DNA from 2 places in the Stenotrophomonas sp. YJH_SMC_36 genome. Region 2 is predicted to be linked to the other one. Evidence: riboswitches for the same ligand, from Rfam matches in the RefSeq annotation. Region 2 holds a riboswitch; the other holds the start of a gene.

Region 1 (9,812 bases), on a different contig from region 2:
TCTCGTAGACCACCGCGCGACCGTGTGCATCGCGCCCAACCACCAGAAGTTGCCGGCTGTCGGCCGACCAATCGGGGGCCTGCCGTGCTTCCGGGCGCAGGCCCTCGATCGGCCGCAGCGAATCGGGGCGTTGCATGTCCGCCCACCAGAGAGCGAAGCTGCCCGAGCGGTCAGAGGTGAATACCAGCTGGCGACCGTCCGGTGCTGCCATCGGTTGACCATCGCGACCGCTGGACGCAAACAGGCGCTCCGGTTCACCGCCCTGCATCGGCACCTTGAACACGCCGAACTGTGCACGGCGATGGACGAAGGCCAGCATGCCGCCATGCCGCGATACCGCCGGCCACTGCGCGTCATCCAGTCCGGCATCACGCAGCGTGCGCCGCTCGATGTCGAGGTAATAGAGCCGCACCTCGCTGTCGACCCGGCGGCCGAACACGATGGTGCGGCCGTCGCCAAGCCAGGCCCATCCGCGCAGCTCGGCCGACTCGCTGGTCAGCTGCTCCGGCGTGCCACCCGCGGCAGGAACCCGCCACAGGTCGCCCATCTGCGGGTTGCGCACGAACACCAGCCATTTGCCGTCCGGCGAATAGCGCGGCGCGTAATCGAAATCGTCCTGATCGACGGCGTACTGCAGCGGCTGCCACTGTCCGCTGGCCAGATCGAGTACTCGGATACCGCGGTGGGCATAGCGGCCCACCATGCTGCCGAATACCAGGCCGCGCCCGTCGGGTGTCCAGTCGAAGCTGAGCAGCTCGGTGCCATCGCAGCGCGTGGCCTGGCGCAACGCGCCGCCGGTCGCACTGGCGATCAGCACCTGACAACCCCCATCGGCGGAGAAGCGGGCAAAGGCGATGTCGCGTCCATCCGGCGACCAGTTCGGGAAGCGATCAACCGCACCCTCAGGAGGAACAAGCAGCTGCCGCGCCGGCGCGTTGCCGGACGTCTGTACCTTGATCGCACCGCCGCCCAGGCCATCCTCGCTGGCACCTTCGTAGGCCACCTGCGAACCATCCGGCGACAGCGTGGGATAGGTTTCGAAGCCTGCGGTGGCGGTGATCAGCCGATAGGGCCGCTGCGGGCTGCCGATCACCCGCGTGCCGTTCTCCACCGCCGCCTCCACCGGAGAGCTGGCCGGCGCACGGCGCAGCAGCAGGACCGTCATCACCAGCAGTGCGGCCAGCATCAACAGGCCCAGCACCAGCAACAATCGACGTCGCAGGTAGCGCCAGCGACGGCGTCGCATGTCCTCCGGGGCTGGCGTGTGCACTTCCACGACCGCGTTGGAATCGCCAGCCGCGCCTTCGGCATCGACCGCCAGTTCCGCTTCGGGCTCGGGCACGGCCTGCACCGGCACGCGCAGGCGGTAGCCGGTCTTGGCGATCGTCTCGATATACGCCTGGCCGTTGTCATCGTCGTTGGCGAAGGCTTTGCGCAGCTGGGTGACCGCCTGCGTCAGCACATCGTTGGTGGGCAGCGTATCGGGCCACACCTCGGCGAACAGTTCTTCGCGGGTGACCACGCGCCCGGGTTGCCGCAGCAGCACACGCAGCACGCCCAGCGCCTTCGGCGTCAGCCGGCGCGGGCGACGCGCGCCGGCAACTTCGACCTCTCGCGAGGACAAAGTGACGACACATTCGCCAATCCGGATCCGATCAGATTCGGTGGGCTGGATTTCGCTGCGGTTCATTTTTTGCTAAACAGTAGAGACAGTTTCCGGGCAGTGTTCGCCTTCGATACCGTCCCCAACGGGGAACAGCGAAAAGCCAGACTCCGCACAAAGCATCGGCGCATACCGCAAAAACAATGGAGCGCGCGAATACTAGCCTATGCCGGTTACCTCGCCTATCGCGTGGTCGACATCAGGCTCTCTCTCGCCGACGCATTCACATAACTTCGCACCATCATTCGCGCCCTTTCGGGCGCGAAATTTTTATCTGCCATTCATTTTCAGAAACGCCGCAGCATGGTCAATCCGACCAGCCGCGAAACCACCAAAGCCACGTACATCACGCCTGAGAACTGCTCCAGCATGACCAGTGCGCGTGCCTGCGGATGCAGCGGCACGACATCGCTCAGGCCGACCCCGGACAGCAAGCTGAAGCTCAGATAAAGCAGCTCCATCCAGCTTCGCTGAGGTCCCTCGCTGCTGCCCTGGAAGCTGCCCGGATACCACTGTTGGCACACCCCAAATGCGAAGGCGAATGCCCACGCGAGCAAGGTGAAGGTGGCGCCGGCCGCGAACAGTTCGTCGCGGGTGACTTTGTGGTCCTGCAGCATGTAGGCGATCAGGGCGCCGGCCGTATAGAAGTAGAGCAGGCTCTCCAGCAGCTGCGCGGTGGTCACCAGCGCGGCGCGGTCCAGCAGCGCGCCGGCGATGGAGAACACCACCGCCGGAATCGCCAGCAGCAGCGCCAGCCATGTACCCAACGGGCTGCGCTGGACCACCCACAACGCCAGGCCCAGCACCGCCATTCCAAACATGCCCAATGCGGCGCGGCCGGCGGCCGTGTCGTCCAGCGCGGGATACAGCATCACCGCCAGCAGCTGCGCGCCCAGCAGCCACGCGGACGGATGGCGGCGGGCGATGGCCAGCCAGCGGGTGGTCACGGCAACAGGCATGGCGTCCCTTCCCCGGAAAGATGGGCGGAGGATAACGGGATGCGCGTGAGGCGCGCGATGCAGCGCCGCCGGGGCACGCCCGGCGACGCCAGTCCGGTCAGCCCTGCTGGTAGACCTCCGCGCCCGCAGCGCGGAACTGCTCGGACTTCTCCTTCATTCCGGCCTCGGCGTACTCACGCACGTCCTGGGTGATCTTCATCGAGCAGAAGTGCGGCCCGCACATCGAGCAGAAGTGCGCCAGCTTGTGCGCGTCCTTGGGCAGCGTCTCGTCATGGAATTCCTTTGCCTTCTCCGGGTCCAGCCCGAGGTGGAACTGGTCTTCCCAACGGAACTCGAAGCGCGCCTTGCTCAATGCGTTGTCGCGGACCTGCGCGCCCGGATGCCCCTTGGCCAGGTCGGCCGCATGTGCGGCGATGCGATAGGCCATGATGCCGTCGCGCACATCCTGGCGGTTGGGAAGGCCAAGGTGTTCCTTCGGCGTCACGTAGCAGAGCATCGCGGTACCGAACCAACCGATCATCGCTGCGCCGATGGCACTGGTGATGTGGTCATAGCCGGGCGCGATGTCCGTGGTCAGCGGCCCCAGCGTATAGAACGGAGCCTCACCACATTCGCGCAGCTGCTTGTCCATGTTTTCCTTGATCAGCTGCATCGGCACGTGCCCGGGACCTTCGATCATCGTCTGCACGTCATGCTTCCATGCGATCTTCGTCAGCTCGCCCAGCGTTTCCAGCTCGCCGAACTGCGCCGCGTCGTTGGCGTCTGCGATGCAGCCCGGGCGCAGCCCATCGCCCAGCGAGAAGGTCACGTCGTAGGCCTTCATGATTTCGCAGATGTCCTCGAAGTGCGTGTAGAGGAAATTCTCCTTGTGATGGGCCAGGCACCACTTGGCCATGATCGAGCCGCCGCGACTGACGATGCCGGTCACCCGCTTGGCGGTCAGCGGCACGTAGCGCAGCAGCACGCCGGCATGGATGGTGAAGTAGTCCACGCCCTGTTCGGCCTGTTCGATCAACGTGTCGCGGAAGATCTCCCAGGTCAGTGCCTCGGCACGGCCATCGACCTTCTCCAGGGCCTGATAGATCGGCACCGTGCCGATCGCCACCGGCGAGTTGCGGATGATCCACTCGCGGGTCTCGTGGATGTGCTTGCCGGTGGACAGGTCCATCACCGTATCGCCCCCCCAGCGGATCGCCCACACCAGCTTCTCCACTTCCTCGGCAATGCCGGATGACACCGCGCTGTTGCCGATGTTGGCGTTGATCTTGGTCAGGAAGTTGCGGCCGATGATCATCGGCTCGCTTTCCGGGTGGTTGATGTTGTTGGGCAGCACCGCCCGGCCACGGGCGATTTCGTCGCGGACGAACTCCGGGGTGATGATCTTCTGGATGGATGCGCCAAAGGCTTCGCCCGGATGCTGCTGCAGCAGGCCTGCATCGCGGATCGCGTCCAGCCGCTGGTTCTCGCGGATGGCGACGAATTCCATCTCCGGCGTGATGATGCCGCGGCGCGCATAGTGCATCTGGGTGACATTGCCACCCGCACGGGCGCGGCGCGGCAGGCTGCGGGCCGGGAAGCGCACCGCATCGAGCTTCGGGTCGTGCTCGCGATCGCGGCCGAAGGAAGAGCTCAGGCCATCAAGCTGTTCGGTGTCACCCCGCGCTTCGACCCAGGCACGGCGCAGGGCCGGCAAGCCCGCGGACAGGTCGATGCGCACGTCAGGATCGGTGTAGGGGCCGGAGGTGTCATACACCGTGACCGGCGCGTTCTCTTCGCCGCCGAACAGGGTCGGCGTGCGGCTCAGTGTGATCTCGCGCATCGGCACGCGCAGGTCCGGGCGCGAGCCGGTGACATGGATCTTGCGCGAGCCGGGAATCGGCCGGGTCACGGATTCGGAGAGTTGCTGGGCCTGTTGCTGCAGGGCGGAGAGCTGTGCGTTCATCGGGCATCGTCCAGGAGGGTCAGGGACGAAGCGGCGGCGCACTGCCCCCGCACGCGGACGGCCCTTGGGCCGCGTCCGGGTTCGGTTGCATTGCAAAGCTTCCCTACGCCGGTATGAGCCGGATCAGGTTCCAAGGGACTGTCTCAACCGTGGCCGATGGCCGCGGTACCCCCGCTTCTTGCCGGCATTAGACCATAGAAGTCCTGCAACAGGGCGAGCCCACGGGGCGGCTGCGCGTCACGCGCCATTGATGAATTAACGCAACCATGACGTCGCGTTCAGTAACGTGCACGCGCATCGTGTCGCTGCGACCGATGACGCATCGCCGCCATCGCGGCCCCTGCCCGGCTAGCGCTCGAGTGCCGCCGGCCCCTCGCTGCAAGCATTTGCTCGCTCCCTCAATCCCTTTGATCGGAGAAGCTCCTTCATGGTGTTTCGTGTTTCCATCGCACTGGTCCTGTTGCTGGTGCTGCTTGCCGGCGTAGCACCCGGTCCCTTCAACGCCGTGGTGCAGAGCATCCTCGGCGAACTCATCCGCGGCATCGGCTGGCTGTACCTGCTGGTGGTGTTCCTGGCGCTGGTGTTCCTGATGTACCTGGCGTTCGGCCGCTTCGGCAACCTGCGCATCGGTGGCGAAGACGCCGAACCCGAATTCTCGCGGGCCAGCTGGATGTCGATGCTGTTCGCCGCCGGCATGGGCATCGGCCTGGTGTTCTGGGGGGCGGCCGAGCCGATCTCCCACTTCAGCAAGCCGCCGGAAGGACTGGCACCGGAAAGCATGGACGCCGCACGTGCAGCGATGCGCTATGCGTTCTTCCACTGGGGCCTGCATCCGTGGGCGATCTACGCGCTGATCGGTCTGGCAATGGCGTGGTTCCAGTTCAACCGCAACGGCCGCGGGCTGGTCAGCGACATGTTGCAGCCGATCATCGGTCATCATCATCGGGGCTGGATCGGACGGATTGTCAACATTGCCGCGGTGGTGGCCACGGCAATCGGTGTGGCCACCACGTTGGGCTTCGGCACCATCCAGATCGCAGCCGGCATGCAGCGCGTGTTCGGCGTGCATGCCGGTGTGCCGCTGCAGCTGACCATCATCGCCGTCGCCTTCGTGCTGTACATGGCCTCCACCCTCAGCGGCGTGGAGCGCGGCGTGAAATGGCTGTCGAACTTCAACCTGGCACTGGCCGCCCTGCTGCTGGCACTGGTCCTGGTGCTCGGGCCGACCGGCGCGATCTTCAATACCTTCACCACGACGCTGGGGTCCTACCTGAACCAGCTGGTGACGATGAGCCTGCGCATGTCACCGTTCTCCTCCAGTACGTGGGTCGCCGACTGGACGATCTTCTACTGGGCCTGGTGGATTTCCTGGGCACCGTTCGTGGGTTCGTTCATCGCGCGCATCTCGCGTGGCCGCAGCGTGCGCGAGTTCGTGGTGGGCGTGGTACTGGCGCCGACGCTGCTGGGCTTCTTCTGGTTCTCGGTGTTCGGTGGCACCGCGATCTGGTCGCAGATCTTCGGCCATGCAGACCTGGTACAGGCGCTGGGCAATGGCTATGAGACCGTACTGTTCACCCTGTTCGACAGCATGCCGCTGCCATTGCTGCTGTCGTGCATCGCGCTGGTTCTGCTGATGATCTTCTTCGTGACCTCGGCTGACTCGGCGGTGCTGGTGCTGGCCAGCATGTCCACCGACGAGGCAGGCGACCCGCCCGCCAAGCGCAAGCTGGCCTGGGGTGTGGGCATCGCACTGATCGCAGGTGCGTTGCTGCTGGCCGGCGGCCTCGACGCACTGCAGGGCATGATCACGATCTCGGCACTGCCATTCGCGCTGCTGATGGTGCTGGTGATGGTCTCGCTGTACCGGGTACTGGACCAGGAGTACACGCGGGAGCGGCGGCAGGCACAGCGCCAGCGGCACATGATCGATGCGTGGATCGCGCGCGAAATGGCGGCACAGGAAGAAACCCAGGCCGAAGCAGCGCGCGCGCAGGATTCGGATTGAGGGTGTTCGGCAGCCTGCGCCGGAAAAACACGAAGGGGTCGGATCCGTTTCCTCTGGAAAACGGATCGGACCCCAACCCACAGCGCGCGGCTGTTGCTGTTGCTGTTGCTTTTGATCTTCTTCTTTCTCTTCCGTGGCTGACGCGCACGGAAATTGTCGGGGGGCGTGCGGGTGGGAAGGACGGGGGTGTCCGCGGCATGGATGCCGCGGCCAAGCCTACAAGGACGTATTCACGGCGTCCCCCGGCATTCCCATCCGCACGCCCCAATCCATGATCGGCTCTGGCGATCAGCCGCGAGGGGGCTCAGCCCGGTGGCCGGGAGACCTCAATACCCCGCCGCCTGCCCATCCTTTCGACTCTCCGACGCGCCGTAGTACACGCCCGTGTCCGGATCCCGCATGATCGCCTGATACCCGCCGTACGGACCGTCGGCGAACACGATGCGATGCCCCTTGCGCATCAGCGCGCGCACCGTTTCGTACGGGAAGCCCGTCTCCAGGTTCACCTCCCCCCCATCGGTCATCGCCGTGGCCTGACCGGTCGGCTCCGTGGAACCTTCATGCTGGATACGCGGCGCATCTCCGGCCTCCTGCAGGTTCATGCCGAAGTCCACCAGGTTCATCACGATCTGCGCGTGGCCCTGCGGCTGCATCGCACCGCCCATCACGCCGAAACTGGCGTAGGGCTTTCCATCCTTGGTGATGAACGCCGGAATGATGGTCTGGAACGGGCGCTTGCCCGGTGCGTAGCCGTTCGGATGGTTCTTCTGCAGCACGAACATCTCGCCGCGGTCCTGCAGGATGAAGCCGAGCCCCGGGGGCGCCATGCCGCTGCCCATCCCGCGGTAGTTCGACTGGATCAGCGACACCATCATGCCGTCAGCATCGGCCACGGTCATGTAGATCGTATCGCCCTCCTCCAGCTGCTTCGGCGTGCCCGGCTGCACTTCCTTCAACGCCTTGTCCATGGAAATCAGTGCACGCCGCTGCGCGGCATACTCCTTGGAAATCAGCTTCTGGACCGGTGCGGGCTGGAAGGCCATGTCGGCGTAGAAGCGCGCACGATCGGCGAAGGCCAGCTTCTTGGCCTCCACGAACAGATGCACGTGCTCGGGCGAGCCGAATGGAATCTTCGAGAAGTCGTAGCCTTCAAGTACGTTGAGAATCTGCAGCGCGGCGATGCCCTGGCTGTTCGGCGGCAACTCCCATACGTCGTAACCGCGATAGTTGCTGCTGACCGGCTCGACCCACTCGCCGTGGTGGTCGGCCATGTCCTGGTAGCTCAGGTAGCCACCATTGGCCTTGAAGTAATCGCCGATGGTGTGGGCGACCTCGCCCTTGTAGAAGGCATCCCGGCCGCCGTCGGCCACCTTCTGCAACGTATCGGCCAGGTTCGGGTTCTTCCACATCTCGCCCTTGCGCGGGGCATGCCCGTTGACCGTGAACTGTTCCTTGAAGCCGGGATACTGCGACAGCCGTGGCACGGAACGATCCCAGTAATAGGCGATCACCTCGGCCACCGGGTGGCCTTCGCGCGCGTAGCGGATGGCGGGCGCAAGATTGTCGGCCATGGGCTTGCGGCCAAAGCGGCCATGCAGGGCGAACCAGCCATCGACGGCACCCGGCACGGAGACCGGCAACGGCCCGGTCGCCGGGATCTCCTTCAGGCCGCGGCGCTGGAACTCGGCCAGGGTCAGCGACTTCGGCGAGCGGCCGGACCCGTTGTAGCCGTACAGCTTCTGTGTCTTCGGGTCCCAGACGATGGCGAACAGATCGCCACCGATGCCATTGCCGGTCGGCTCCATCAGGCCCAGCGCAGCATTGGCGGCGATGGCGGCATCGACCGCCGAGCCGCCGGATTTCATCACGTCCAGTGCGATCTGGGTGGCCAGTGGCTGCGAAGTGGCCGCCATGGCGTGAGGCGCGATGACTTCCGAGCGGGTGGCGAAGGTGTGGCCGGTGATGCGGTCGGCAGCGAGGGAAAGCGCGGGCATGGCCGCCAGGACGGCGGCAGCCAGCAGGGAACGGGCAAGGCGTCGGGACACAGTCGGGTTCCGATGGAAGGGTGGTAGCACCGATCATCGCCGCTGCGGCCTTCACGCGGTATCGGGCAGAGGTCATGGGGCGAGGCGGCCGCGGCGACCGCTGCCGGCACCGGGTCATGCCCGGCGGGCAGACCCCCCAAAATCCGCGCAAAAACCTTGGTGAAAGGAGTGAATTCGGGTTCACCGAAACACTTTCAGCGGCAACCATCCTTGCGCCACAAGCGATTCCGCTGGACGCAGCGGAAAGTGCCTGGAATCACCCCGACAAGGGTTGACATCGTCAAAACAGCTGTGTTTCTCTCGATCACATGCTGCAACACAACACACCACCGCGAACCCACATCGAAGCCGCCGACATCGGCGCCGCGTCGCTGCGTTCGATTCTTGTGCTCGTACTTATTACCCAACCAACAGGTGCGGGACGAGCCAGCGTGTAAGCAGATAGAACACACCGGAACTCGATCAAAAACCCGCACCCGCCCAGGTGCGGGTTTTTTCATTTCAAGACCTGGTTTCAGACGCAACCACCATGACCACCGCCTTCTGCAAAACCCGGACCTGCTGCACCACGATGCCTCGTGGCGGCCGTTCCTGTGCGATGCGCGGCCCCTCCTCCACCGCTTTCCCCTGACCGGCCGGTACGTCGCTTCGACGACCGGCCGTTCTTTTTTCTTCCCACCGCAAGGAACCTCCCCCATGAGCACCAACGACCTGCCCCAGACCAAGATCGCCGTCATCGGCTACGGCAGCCAGGGCCGCGCCCACGCACTGAACCTGCGCGAATCCGGCTTCGATGTGGTGGTAGGCCTGCGGCCGGGCGGCCCGACCGAAGCCAAGGCCCAGGCCGATGGCTTCACCGTCGTGGCTCCCGCCGATGCGGTGAAGGATGCCGACCTGGTCGCCGTGCTGACTCCGGACATGGTGCAGAAGAAGCTCTACAACGACGTGCTGGCGCCCAACATGAAGCAGGGCGCGTGCCTGCTGTTCGCCCACGGCCTCAATGTCCACTACGGCATGATCGAGCCGCGCGCCGACCTGGACGTGGTCCTGGTCGCACCGAAGGGCCCGGGCGCGCTGGTGCGTCGCGAGTACGAGATCGGCCGTGGCGTTCCGTGCATCTGGGCGGTCTACCAGGACACCAGCGGCCAGGCCGCGCAGCATGCGCAGGCCTATGCGACCGGTCTCGGTGGCGCCCGCG
Region 2 (9,812 bases):
CAGTGGCGCTTCGACATAGGCCGAGGTGTAGACCATGCAACGGGTTCGGTCGGCACTCAGGCCGATGTTCATGACCACATCGATCTCGCCCCGGCATGCCGCGTCCAGCACGGATGTCCAGTCCGGATAGCGGCGTGCCTCGACTTTCACGCCCAAACGACGAGCCAAAAGCGACAAGTAGTCCGGTCCCAGGCCGACCTGCTGGCCTTCGTGGATCGACTCGAAAGGGGGCCAACCGCTGTCATACTGCCCGACGACGATGCGAGGGTGCGCGGTCAGGTATTCGCGTTGCAGGGGACTCAACGGCAATGGGCCGGGCGCGAGTTGCGCCCAAGCGACGGCAGGACCCAACATGGCCAGCAGCAGGACCCGCCCGCGAACAGCCCAGCTACGCATCGGCGTTGATCTCCTAGAATCCTGCCAGGAGCCGCGATGGTCGCGGCCCGGCGTGCCCGGTGGTCATACTAGAGCATGAGCTTGCGCATCATCATCGCAGACGACCACCCCGTGGTCCGTATCGGAACCCGCGCCGTCATCGAGTCCAGCGGCGTTGGCCAGGTCGTCGGTGAAGCCGACAGCGCCCAGGCGCTGATGGCGCTGCTGACCAGCCAGCCATGCGACCTGCTGGTCACCGACTATTCGATGCCCGGCAGTCCCCAGGCCGATGGCTTCGCCATGATCGGCATGATCCGGCGCCGCCATCCCGACCTCAAGGTGCTGATGCTCAGCGTTTCCAGCAACCTGGCGATCCTGCGCATGGTGCTCGACAGCGGCGTGCTCGGCCTGGTCGACAAGAGTTCGTCGATGGACGAGCTGCCGCAGGCGATCCAGGCGGTGAACCGCGGCCAGCTGTATATCAGCCGCAGCCTGCGCGAGCGGGTCGAGGCCGCCGGCAGCTGGCGCATGCGCGAAGGCGACGGCAAACCGCTGTCGCCGCGCGAACTGGAAGTGCTGCGGTTGCTCGGCACCGGCATGACGGTGAAGGAGATCTCGGTGCAGCTGCACAAGAGCGTCAGCACCATCAGCCGGCAGAAGGGCGATGCGATGCTGAAGCTGGGCCTGAAAGGCGATGCGGAGCTGTTCGACTATCTGCGTGACGGCAAAATCTGAATCCTGTCCATCCGGCCATTGAACTTTCAGGCAGGCTTCATGCCGCCTGACGCTAGATGAATACGCACGCCGCCCAGTGGCCCACGCAATGTTCCGGCAATCTCCGGGCGCCAGCGTGGTCACTACGGCAGCCAGGGCGCCCGCGCCCTCCCTGCCCACCGTGGCATGCCCCTACAGGAGAACCGAACATGCTCAGTACTTCCGCTCTCAGCTTCCGTGGCGTGGCGATGGCCCTGGCCCTGCTGGCCGGTGTCGCCGTGGTCAGCGACGCCAGCGCCATGTCGAGGAAGGACAAGCGCACCGTCGTCGGTGCGGTGGTGGGCGGCGTCGCCGGCCACCTGATCTCCAATGGCGATCCGGCCGCCACCGTCGGCGGTGCCGTGGCCGGCGGCGCGATCGGCAACCTGACCACCCCGGACCGCCACGACCGTCGTTATGACCGCCGCTACGACCGCGGCTACCAGCGCGGCTACGACCGGGGCTATGGCTATCGGGACCGCGGTCATGACCGCCGCTGGCGCGACAGCGGCCGCCGCTACTATCACGACCGCGGTCGCCACCGCGGCTGGTAACCCTCGCCGGCACTGCCCGGCATCACCGGCAACGGGCGGGTCGATGACCCGCCCGTTTGCGTCCGGACCGTCCATGGCGTTGAATGCGCAGCCCTGGATGACTCCTTTGCCCCCGGCCCCCGCATGACCTCCACCGCCCACCGCGTGCAGGGCCTCAACAACGATGAGGTCGCTGCCGACTGGCCCGCGATCGATGCAGCCGAGGTTGCCTGGCTGGCCCGCCGTTATCCGGTGCTGGACGCGGACAGCGCCCTGCGTTGGCACAGCCCCCGGCCGTTGTCGGCCGCCGCGCTGGCCGAAGGTGCCCGCGGCCGGGTGTTCATCAAGCGCCACCACCGCAGCGTGCGCAGTGCCGCCTGCCTGCAGGAGGAACACCGCTTCATCGCCCATCTGGACGCTGCCGGCGTGCCGGTGGTGAAGGTTCTGCCCACCGCCGGAGGCGACAGCGCCATCGAGCATGGGCCTTGGACCTATGAACTGCATTCGCCGGGGGTGGGTGACGATCTGTACCGCGACGCCGCCTCCTGGACGCTGCTGACGGACACCGCACGGGCGCGTTCTGCCGGACGCATGCTGGCCCGGCTGCATCAGGCCGCCGCCAGCTACCACGCCCCGCAGCGCAGCACGCATGTCCTGGTGGCACGCGACGAGCTGATCCGCGCCGCCGACCCCATCGGCGCGCTGGAAGCGGGTCTTCCCGACCGCCCGGGACTGGCGCGCTACCTGGCGCGGATTCCGTGGCAGGCGCAGCTGCGCCGCGACGTCCTGCCCTGGCATGCCGGCCTGGCCGAGCGCCTGTCCGCCGAGCCGCCGCTGTGGGCGCACAACGACTGGCATGTGTCCAACCTGCTGTGGCGCGGCGACGACGTCAGCACCGTGCTGGATTTCGGCCTCGCCTCACCCACCAGCGCGCTGTTCGACCTGGCCACCGCGATCGAGCGCAATGCCGTGGCCTGGCTGGAGCTGGAGCGGGGCCATGAGGCGGTGCGCATCGACATCGCGCTGGCGCTGCTCGACGGCTACCGCGAAGTGCTGCCGTTGTCGGCCACCCGCCTGCACCTGCTGGCGGACCTGCTGCCGATGGTCCACTTCGACTTCGCACTGTCCGAAGTGGAGTACTTCGAAGGCATCACCGGCTCGACGGCGAACGCCGATGTCGCCTGGTATCCCTTCATGCTGGGCCATGCCGCGTGGTTCGCCAGCGCACCCGGCCAGGCCCTGCTGCAGGCGCTGCATGCCGCCGCCTGAAGGGCATCGGCTCGCAAATCCCTGCCATCTGTAGTGAAATAGCGGCCTGAAGCGGGGGTGCCTGGATCTGCAGGCTGAGAGAGTCCCTTGGAACCTGATCCGGTTTGCACCGGCGTAGGGAGCTTTGAGCCGCAGCCACACCCCCGTTCCGGGCCGGTGCACCTGCGCGCCGTCGCTTCGTCTCCCCTGTTGTCCGAAGACGAATCGAATGAACCGCTGCCTGCGTCCCACCCTGCTCGCTCTCGCCATCTGTGCCGCGCTGCCGCTGCATGCCAGCGAGGCTGGAGCCTCCCCCGATGTGACAGCCGACAGCGGCGAACGTTCGCCCACCGAGCTGGCAGCGGTCCGCGTGCAGGCCGGCAGGCCGGCGGCCGACAGCGCGCGGGTCAGTGCATTCGGCGCCGGCTCCTGGAAGGACACCCCGGCCTCGGTGAACGTGCTCGAACGCGACTACCTCGACCGTCGACAGGTGCGCTCGTTGTCCGAACTGGCCAGCAATGACGCCTCGCTCGGTGATGCCTACGCGCCGGTGGGCTACTACCAGAACGTCGCCATCCGCGGCTTCGCGCTCGATGCCGCCACCGGCTACCGCTTCAACGGCCTGGCCATCGCCGGCGAACAGCGGCTGGCGCTGGAGAACGTGCAGGCGGTGGAGATCCTGAAGGGTGAAGCCGGCCTCGCCGCGGGGGTGATGGCACCCGGCGGCATCATCAACTACATCGGCAAGCGCCCGGCGGAAGTGCGCACGGCTACCCTTGGCACCGATTCGGAAGGCTCGCGCTATGCCGCCGTCGATGTCGGCCACTGGATCACGCCGCGTTTCGGCATCCGCCTCAATGCCGCCTGGGAGGGCAGCGAGTCCTACGTCGAGCACGCCGACGGCCGCCGCAACTTCTATTCGCTTGCAGCGGACTGGCTGATCGGCGAGCGCGGCAAGCTGGAAGTGGACGCCAACTACCAGACCAGTTCGCAGCGCTCGGTGTCCGGCTACCAGCTGCTGGGCGCACGGGAGCTGCCTCGTGGCGTCGACCGCGAGCACCTGCTGGGCTATCAGCCGTGGCAGCGCCCGGTGGAAATCGCCAGCACCAACATCACCGCCGTACACACCTACGACTTCAACGAGCGCTGGCAGTCGCGGCTGTCGGTGGGCCACAGCCGCTCGGTGATCGACGACAACGTCGCCTTCGCCTATGGCTGCTACTACGCCGACGCGTGCGCTGATGGCAGCGTGCCCGGCAACTACTTCGCCCCCAACGGCGACTACGACATCTACGACTACCGCAGTCCGGACGATACCCGCCGCAACCAGCAGGCGCGCGCCGAGCTGCGTGGCCGCTTCGACACTGGCAGCGTCGGCCACCAGCTGACGGTCGGCGCCGACACGTTCCGCCGCACGGTGGACAGGCGACCGAGCGTCAACGAGTACGTAGGCAGCAGCAACATCCACGACACGCAGGTGGCGGTGTACGAGCCCTCGCCGCTGATGCCCGGCCCCTCCGCGCGGCGTCTGGACAGCCGCCAGACCGCCGTGTTCGCGCTGGACCGCATGCAGTTCGGCGATGACTGGCAGTGGCTGGCTGGTGGCCGCTTCGTCCGCTTGGACGAGCGCGCGTACGACAAGCGCGGCACGCCGCAGCGGCACAGCCGGCTGTCGCGCTTCCTGCCGCAGACCGCGCTGGTATGGAAGGCCACCGACCAGCTCAATGCGTACGCCAGTTATGTGCGCGGCATTGCGCTGGGCCAGGAGGCACCGTTCTGGACCTCCAACGCCGATGCCTTCCTGCCGGCGGTGCAGTCACGGCAGCTGGAAGCCGGCGTCAAGTACGTGCCGGCTGCGTCGCTCACCCTGGGCGCCGCGCTGTTCCGCATCTCGCAGCCCTACCAGTACGCCATGCCGGATGACAGCGATGCCGGTTACACCTTCGTCGAGCGCGGCACGCAGACCCATACCGGCCTGGAGCTGACCGCCAACGGCCAGCTGACCGATGCGCTGCAGATCGTCGCCAGCGCCAGCGTGCTGCAGGCGCGTGCACGCGATACCGGCACGCCGGGCCAGGAAGGCCATCAGCTGGTGAACGTGCCGAAGGTGCGTGCCAGTGTGCACCTGGCCTACGCACTGCCGTTCGTGCAGGGCCTGGATGTCACCGGTGGCTGGCGCTATGCCGCCGCCAATGTGGCCCGTGCCGACGGCGGCGTACGCGCGCCGGACTATTCGGTGTTCGATGCCGGCCTGCGCTTCCGCCACCGCGTGCATGAGCGCGCCGTGACCTGGAACCTGTCGGTGGACAACGTGTTCAACCGCTTCTACTGGCGCGACACCGGCAGCAGCGGCGGTGACTACTACCTGTTCCCCGGCGCACCGCGACAGGCACGCCTGTCGGTGACGTTCGCGCTGTGAGCGGCGCCGTGCTCGAGTGGACCGCCGCGCTGTGCAGCGTGCTGGGCGTATGGCTGATGGCGCGCCGGCGGCTGGCAGCATGGCCGGTCGGCCTGCTGTCGGTGGCGCTGTACGGCCTGGTGTTCGCCGAGGCCAGGCTGTACTCCGACACGCTGCTGCAGGTCGCCTTCGCCGGCTTCCTGGTCTATGGCTGGATCAACTGGCGCCAGCACGCCGCCGACGAGGGCAGCATCCGCATCGTGCCCCTGGCGCGCGGGAAACTGCTGCGTGACCTGATCATCGGCCTGTGCGGTGGCGTGGCGCTGGGCACGGTCATGCACACCTTCACCGATGCCGCGCTGCCATGGCTGGACGCGATGCTGACCGCCCTGAGCCTGGTCGGCCAGTGGTGGCAGGCGCGCCGCCATGTGGCGTGCTGGTGGGTGTGGATCGGGGTGGACGTGGTCTATGTGGGCGCGTACCTGTTCAAGTCGCTGCACGTCACGGCCGCGCTGTATGTGTTCTTCCTGGGGCTGGCAGTATTCGGCCTGCGCGCCTGGAGTGCGGCGGCGCGGGAGCGCGAGCTGCTGCCGGCGCGGTAGTGCCGCGCGGTACACCTCACTTCGGCTGCAGCACCAGCCCCAACCGCAACGGCTGGCGCATGTCGCCCGGTGGCGCCGACGACAGCGGCGCCGACTGCAGTGTCGCGCGCAGATCCGCGTCCGCCTGCGCATCGCCGAGACTGTCGAATTCCAGTTTCGCGATGCGGCCATCGGCTGCGATCCAGAGGCTGACCGGCAGCGGCGTGGGCACCTGTGGGTGCGCCTGCAGCCAGGCCAGCACGCGCTGCACCTTCGGGTCCTGCTCCTGCTGCAGGCGCTGCTGCAGCTCACTGCCTGCCGTGGCGGCGTAGGCCATCCAGTGTGGTGGAGCCTCCTCGGCCGAGACGGCCCCGGCGCCGCCCAGCGCCAGAAGGCCGATCAGCGATGCCAGCGGTCGCCACCATCGGCGACGGTCGGCGCGAAGTACGGATTCCATGGCAGCACCCTCATGCAGTCGTCCAGCGCTCCATCGTCGACGGCGAGGATGACAGGCAGATGGCGGGCAGGCATTACCCGCCCAGGTCGGCCAGCACCTTGCGCGAAGGCGCGAAGAAGGTCACGCCGGTCATCGCGGTGGAGAAGTCCAGGATGCGGTCATGCAGCGGCGCAGGGTTGCCGATGAACATGCGCTCGAGCATCTTCTCGATCACCCACAGGCGGCGCGTGTAGCCGATGAAGTACGTACCGTATTCACCGCGCCCCGGATTGGCGAAGGGCATGTTGTCGCGCAGGATGTCGTGCTCGCCGTCGGCGTCCTCGATGGTGCACAGCGTCTTGTGCGACTTCTGCGCGTCGGCCGGTGCATCGTCCAGCTCGGTGTTGTCGTGCTTGGTGCGGCCGATGATCGCCTCCTGCACCTCGGTCTTCTGCGCGCGCCATGCGTCGAGGTTGTGCAGGTACTTCTGTACCACCACGTAGCTGCCGCCGGCATGCGCGGGATCCTCGTCGCCGACGATCGTGGCGTCCGGCAGCGACAACCCTTCCGGATTGGCCGTGCCGTCAACGAAATCGAGCAGGTCGCGGCCGTCGAAATAGCGGAAGCCGGCCACCTCATCGACCGTCTCCACCGCATCGCCGAACGCCATCAGCAGGTTGCGCTCGAACGCCACGATCAGGTCCATCGTGCGTGCCCGGATGTGGTACAGCAGATCGCCGGGGGTCGACACCGCGGTGTGGGTGGCGCCCTTGATCTCGCGGAACGGATGCAGCTCGCGCGGCGGCGTGCTGCCAACCAGCGGCTGCCACACACGGTGGCCGATCGCCACGTTGCAGGTGAAGGTCCGTTCGATCTCGCGGATGGCCGTGTTCTTGATCAGGTCATCGGTGCTGGCCAGCACGTCGCGCACCTTCGCGATCGAGTCCGCATCATCCTTCACCTTCAGCACCAGGAAGGCGGCCGAGTGGGTCAGCGGCGCAGTGATCTGCTGCGGCTCGTTGTCGAGCGTGTGATTGAGGGCGGTGATCGGTGCGGGCTGGGAATTCACGGCAGTTCCTGCGGGCTTGAGGCGGGCGCATCGCGCATGGTGCAGCGATGTGCGGGCGATCATAGCGGAACGGCTTCCGCTGCGACGGAGCGGTTCTCAGTCACGCGCCAGCCGCTTGGGGCGCAGAAAAGTGAAGCCCGGCGCGAGGCCGGGCTTCGATGGCGTGCGGGAGAGAGAGAGAGAGTCACACGCCAGTTACACGCACTAACGACAGAGCGCTTCTTACCAGGTGAAGCGCGGGCCGACGAACCACTCGCGGTCGCCTGCCTTGGCCAGCTTCACTTCGCCACTCAGGCCCCAGTTCTGGTTGAACTTGGCGGTGGCACCGACGCGGCCGTAGAACTCGCCGTCCGGGTTGTAGCCGTGCTTCTTGCTGAAATCTTCGTAGCCGGCCAGCGCGTAGCCTTCCAGGTACGGGTTGAACGCGGTGCGCACGCCCACTTCAGTGGAGTAGCCATTGAAGTCCAGGCCGCGCTTCTCGTCGTACTTCTGATAGGCCACGCGGGCCACCAGGTCGGTGTTCGGTGCGATGCCGTAGTTGTAGCCGACACCCAGGCGCCACTGGTCGACGTCATTCTTGAAGCGGTCGGTTTCCTGCGCGCTGTAGTCGCCGAAGATGTGGAAGTTCGGGTGGACGGCCACCGAGCCCTTCACGCCCCAGCCATCGGCGTCGCCGCCCTTGGCATCGGTGTTCACGTAGCCGCCTTCAACGTAGTTGTACGACAGGCCATCGGCAGCCGATGCAGCGAACGGCAGGGCAGCCAGCAGACCCAGGGCAAGCAGCGAATTCTTGTTCATCGGGACACACCTTTAATTATTTTGGTTTCGTCGACCGCCTCCCGGGAGGGGGAGAGAGGAGAGGCGGTCGACAGGTGTGAATTATCCGTTTGTTGGCGAAATCAGCCCTGAATATTGAACTGACCGGTACATGAATGAAGTTGCTGTTCAGGGAACTCCGGGGCTGGTCGACAGCAGCATGCTGCTGCATGCCAGCGCCACCTACCCGTCATGTCCCTTCAGGCGGCTGACACCTGTCACTGGTTCGGGAAGGCTCCGGCGCGAATAGTACGCGTCACCGCCCGGCGCCACTGCACCGGCACTCACCCAAGGGGACCTGTCATGAGCCTGTTCCAGCAACTCCTTTCGCATACGCCGATCTGGGTCTGGGTGCTGATGGTGTTTCTCATCACCCGAGGCATCGCGGCCATGAAGCCCGGCGAAACCTCGCTGCCCACGCTGGCGATCGTGCCGGCGGTGTTCGCGGCATGGGGGGTGTGGTCCATCAGCCACCGCTACGGCGCATCGTGGTCGGCCTGGGGCGAGTGGCTGGTCGGCGTCGGCGCAGGAACGGGCCTGGGTTGGCTGTTGCTGCGCCGGGCGCGTGTAGCCATGAACAGTGCGACGGGACGGCTGTGGCGCAGCGCGGATTACAGCCTGCTGCCGCTGCTGCTGATCACATTCCTGGTGAAGTATGGCTTCGAAACGGCGCTCGCAGTGTCGCCCGCGCTGAGCGCCAACGCAGGTTTCAGCGCTGCTTACCTGCTGCTGTCCGGTGGTTTCACCGGCATCTTCATCGGCCGCTACTGCCGGTATCTGTCGGCGGCTCGCCTTGAGGGGAGCACTCGGATGGGGGCTGCGGGCTGAGGCTGGCGTACCCGGGAGGCGGCGCACGGCGCCGTCACCCGGTGCCGGCTGCGGTCGTCGCCCCTGCGGCCTGCGCCAGCACTGCCGCTGCAGCGTCGCCCTTGCGCTCGCTGTAGCGATCCACCATGTAGTCCGCCCGGCCCCGCGTCAACAGGGTGAACTTCACCAGTTCCTCCATGACATCCACCACCCGGTCGTAGTATGGCGAGGGCTTCATTCGTCCGTCCTCATCGAACTCCTGCCAGGCCTTGGCCACCGAAGACTGATTGGGGATGGTCAGCATGCGCATCCAGCGCCCCAACACCCTCAGGGTGTTGACGGTGTTGAACGATTGGGAGCCGCCACTCACCTGCATCACGGCCAACGTTCTGCCCTGCGTGGGCCGCACGCTGCCGTCCTCCAGCGGCAGCCAGTCGATCTGGTTCTTGAACACGCCGGTGACGGTACCGTGCCGTTCCGGGCTGACCCACACCTGCCCCTCAGACCACTGCGACCACGCGCGCAGCCGCTGCACTTCGGGATGGCTCCTGTCCACGCTGTCCACCATCGGAAGCGCATGCGGATCGAACACCCGGGTTTCGCAACCCAGATACTGCAGGAGCCGCTCGGCTTCCAGAGCCAGCTTGCGGCTGAACGACTGCGGCCTCAGCGAACCGTAGAGCAGCAGGATGCGGGGCGGTCCCAGATTCCCCGCGGCGAGCAGGCTGGGGTCGGGCTGGGGCAGCGAGGCTTCCCTCAGATTCGGCAGCTGGGTACTTGCGATCGTCTTATTCAT

Evidence for each region. Region 2 has a riboswitch for thiamine pyrophosphate ahead of AC5P76_RS11095 (TonB-dependent receptor). Riboswitches for the same ligand answer to the same signal wherever they lie in the genome.
Region 1: another riboswitch for thiamine pyrophosphate. It lies ahead of thiC (phosphomethylpyrimidine synthase ThiC); the one in region 2 lies ahead of AC5P76_RS11095 (TonB-dependent receptor).

What each region holds. Positions count from the first base shown of each region.
Region 1 is NZ_JCAFTD010000001.1:111,919-121,730, reverse strand. Features, by position in the region: gene AC5P76_RS00490 (winged helix-turn-helix domain-containing protein) at 1-1,690, opposite strand, end outside; gene AC5P76_RS00485 (ion channel) at 1,951-2,622, opposite strand; gene thiC (phosphomethylpyrimidine synthase ThiC) at 2,720-4,564, opposite strand; TPP riboswitch at 4,647-4,747, opposite strand; gene AC5P76_RS00475 (BCCT family transporter) at 4,992-6,569, shown strand; gene ggt (gamma-glutamyltransferase) at 6,896-8,614, opposite strand; gene ilvC (ketol-acid reductoisomerase) at 9,311-9,812, shown strand, end outside.
Region 2 is NZ_JCAFTD010000005.1:147,174-156,985, forward strand. Features, by position in the region: gene AC5P76_RS11075 (ATP-binding protein) at 1-396, opposite strand, end outside; gene AC5P76_RS11080 (response regulator) at 472-1,110, shown strand; gene AC5P76_RS11085 (glycine zipper 2TM domain-containing protein) at 1,299-1,682, shown strand; gene AC5P76_RS11090 (phosphotransferase enzyme family protein) at 1,806-2,930, shown strand; TPP riboswitch at 2,974-3,068, shown strand; gene AC5P76_RS11095 (TonB-dependent receptor) at 3,139-5,328, shown strand; gene pnuC (nicotinamide riboside transporter PnuC) at 5,337-5,909, shown strand; gene AC5P76_RS11105 (hypothetical protein) at 5,926-6,345, opposite strand; gene AC5P76_RS11110 (Dyp-type peroxidase) at 6,419-7,393, opposite strand; gene AC5P76_RS11115 (OmpO family porin) at 7,616-8,191, opposite strand; gene AC5P76_RS11120 (DUF6622 family protein) at 8,513-9,037, shown strand; gene arsH (arsenical resistance protein ArsH) at 9,072-9,812, opposite strand.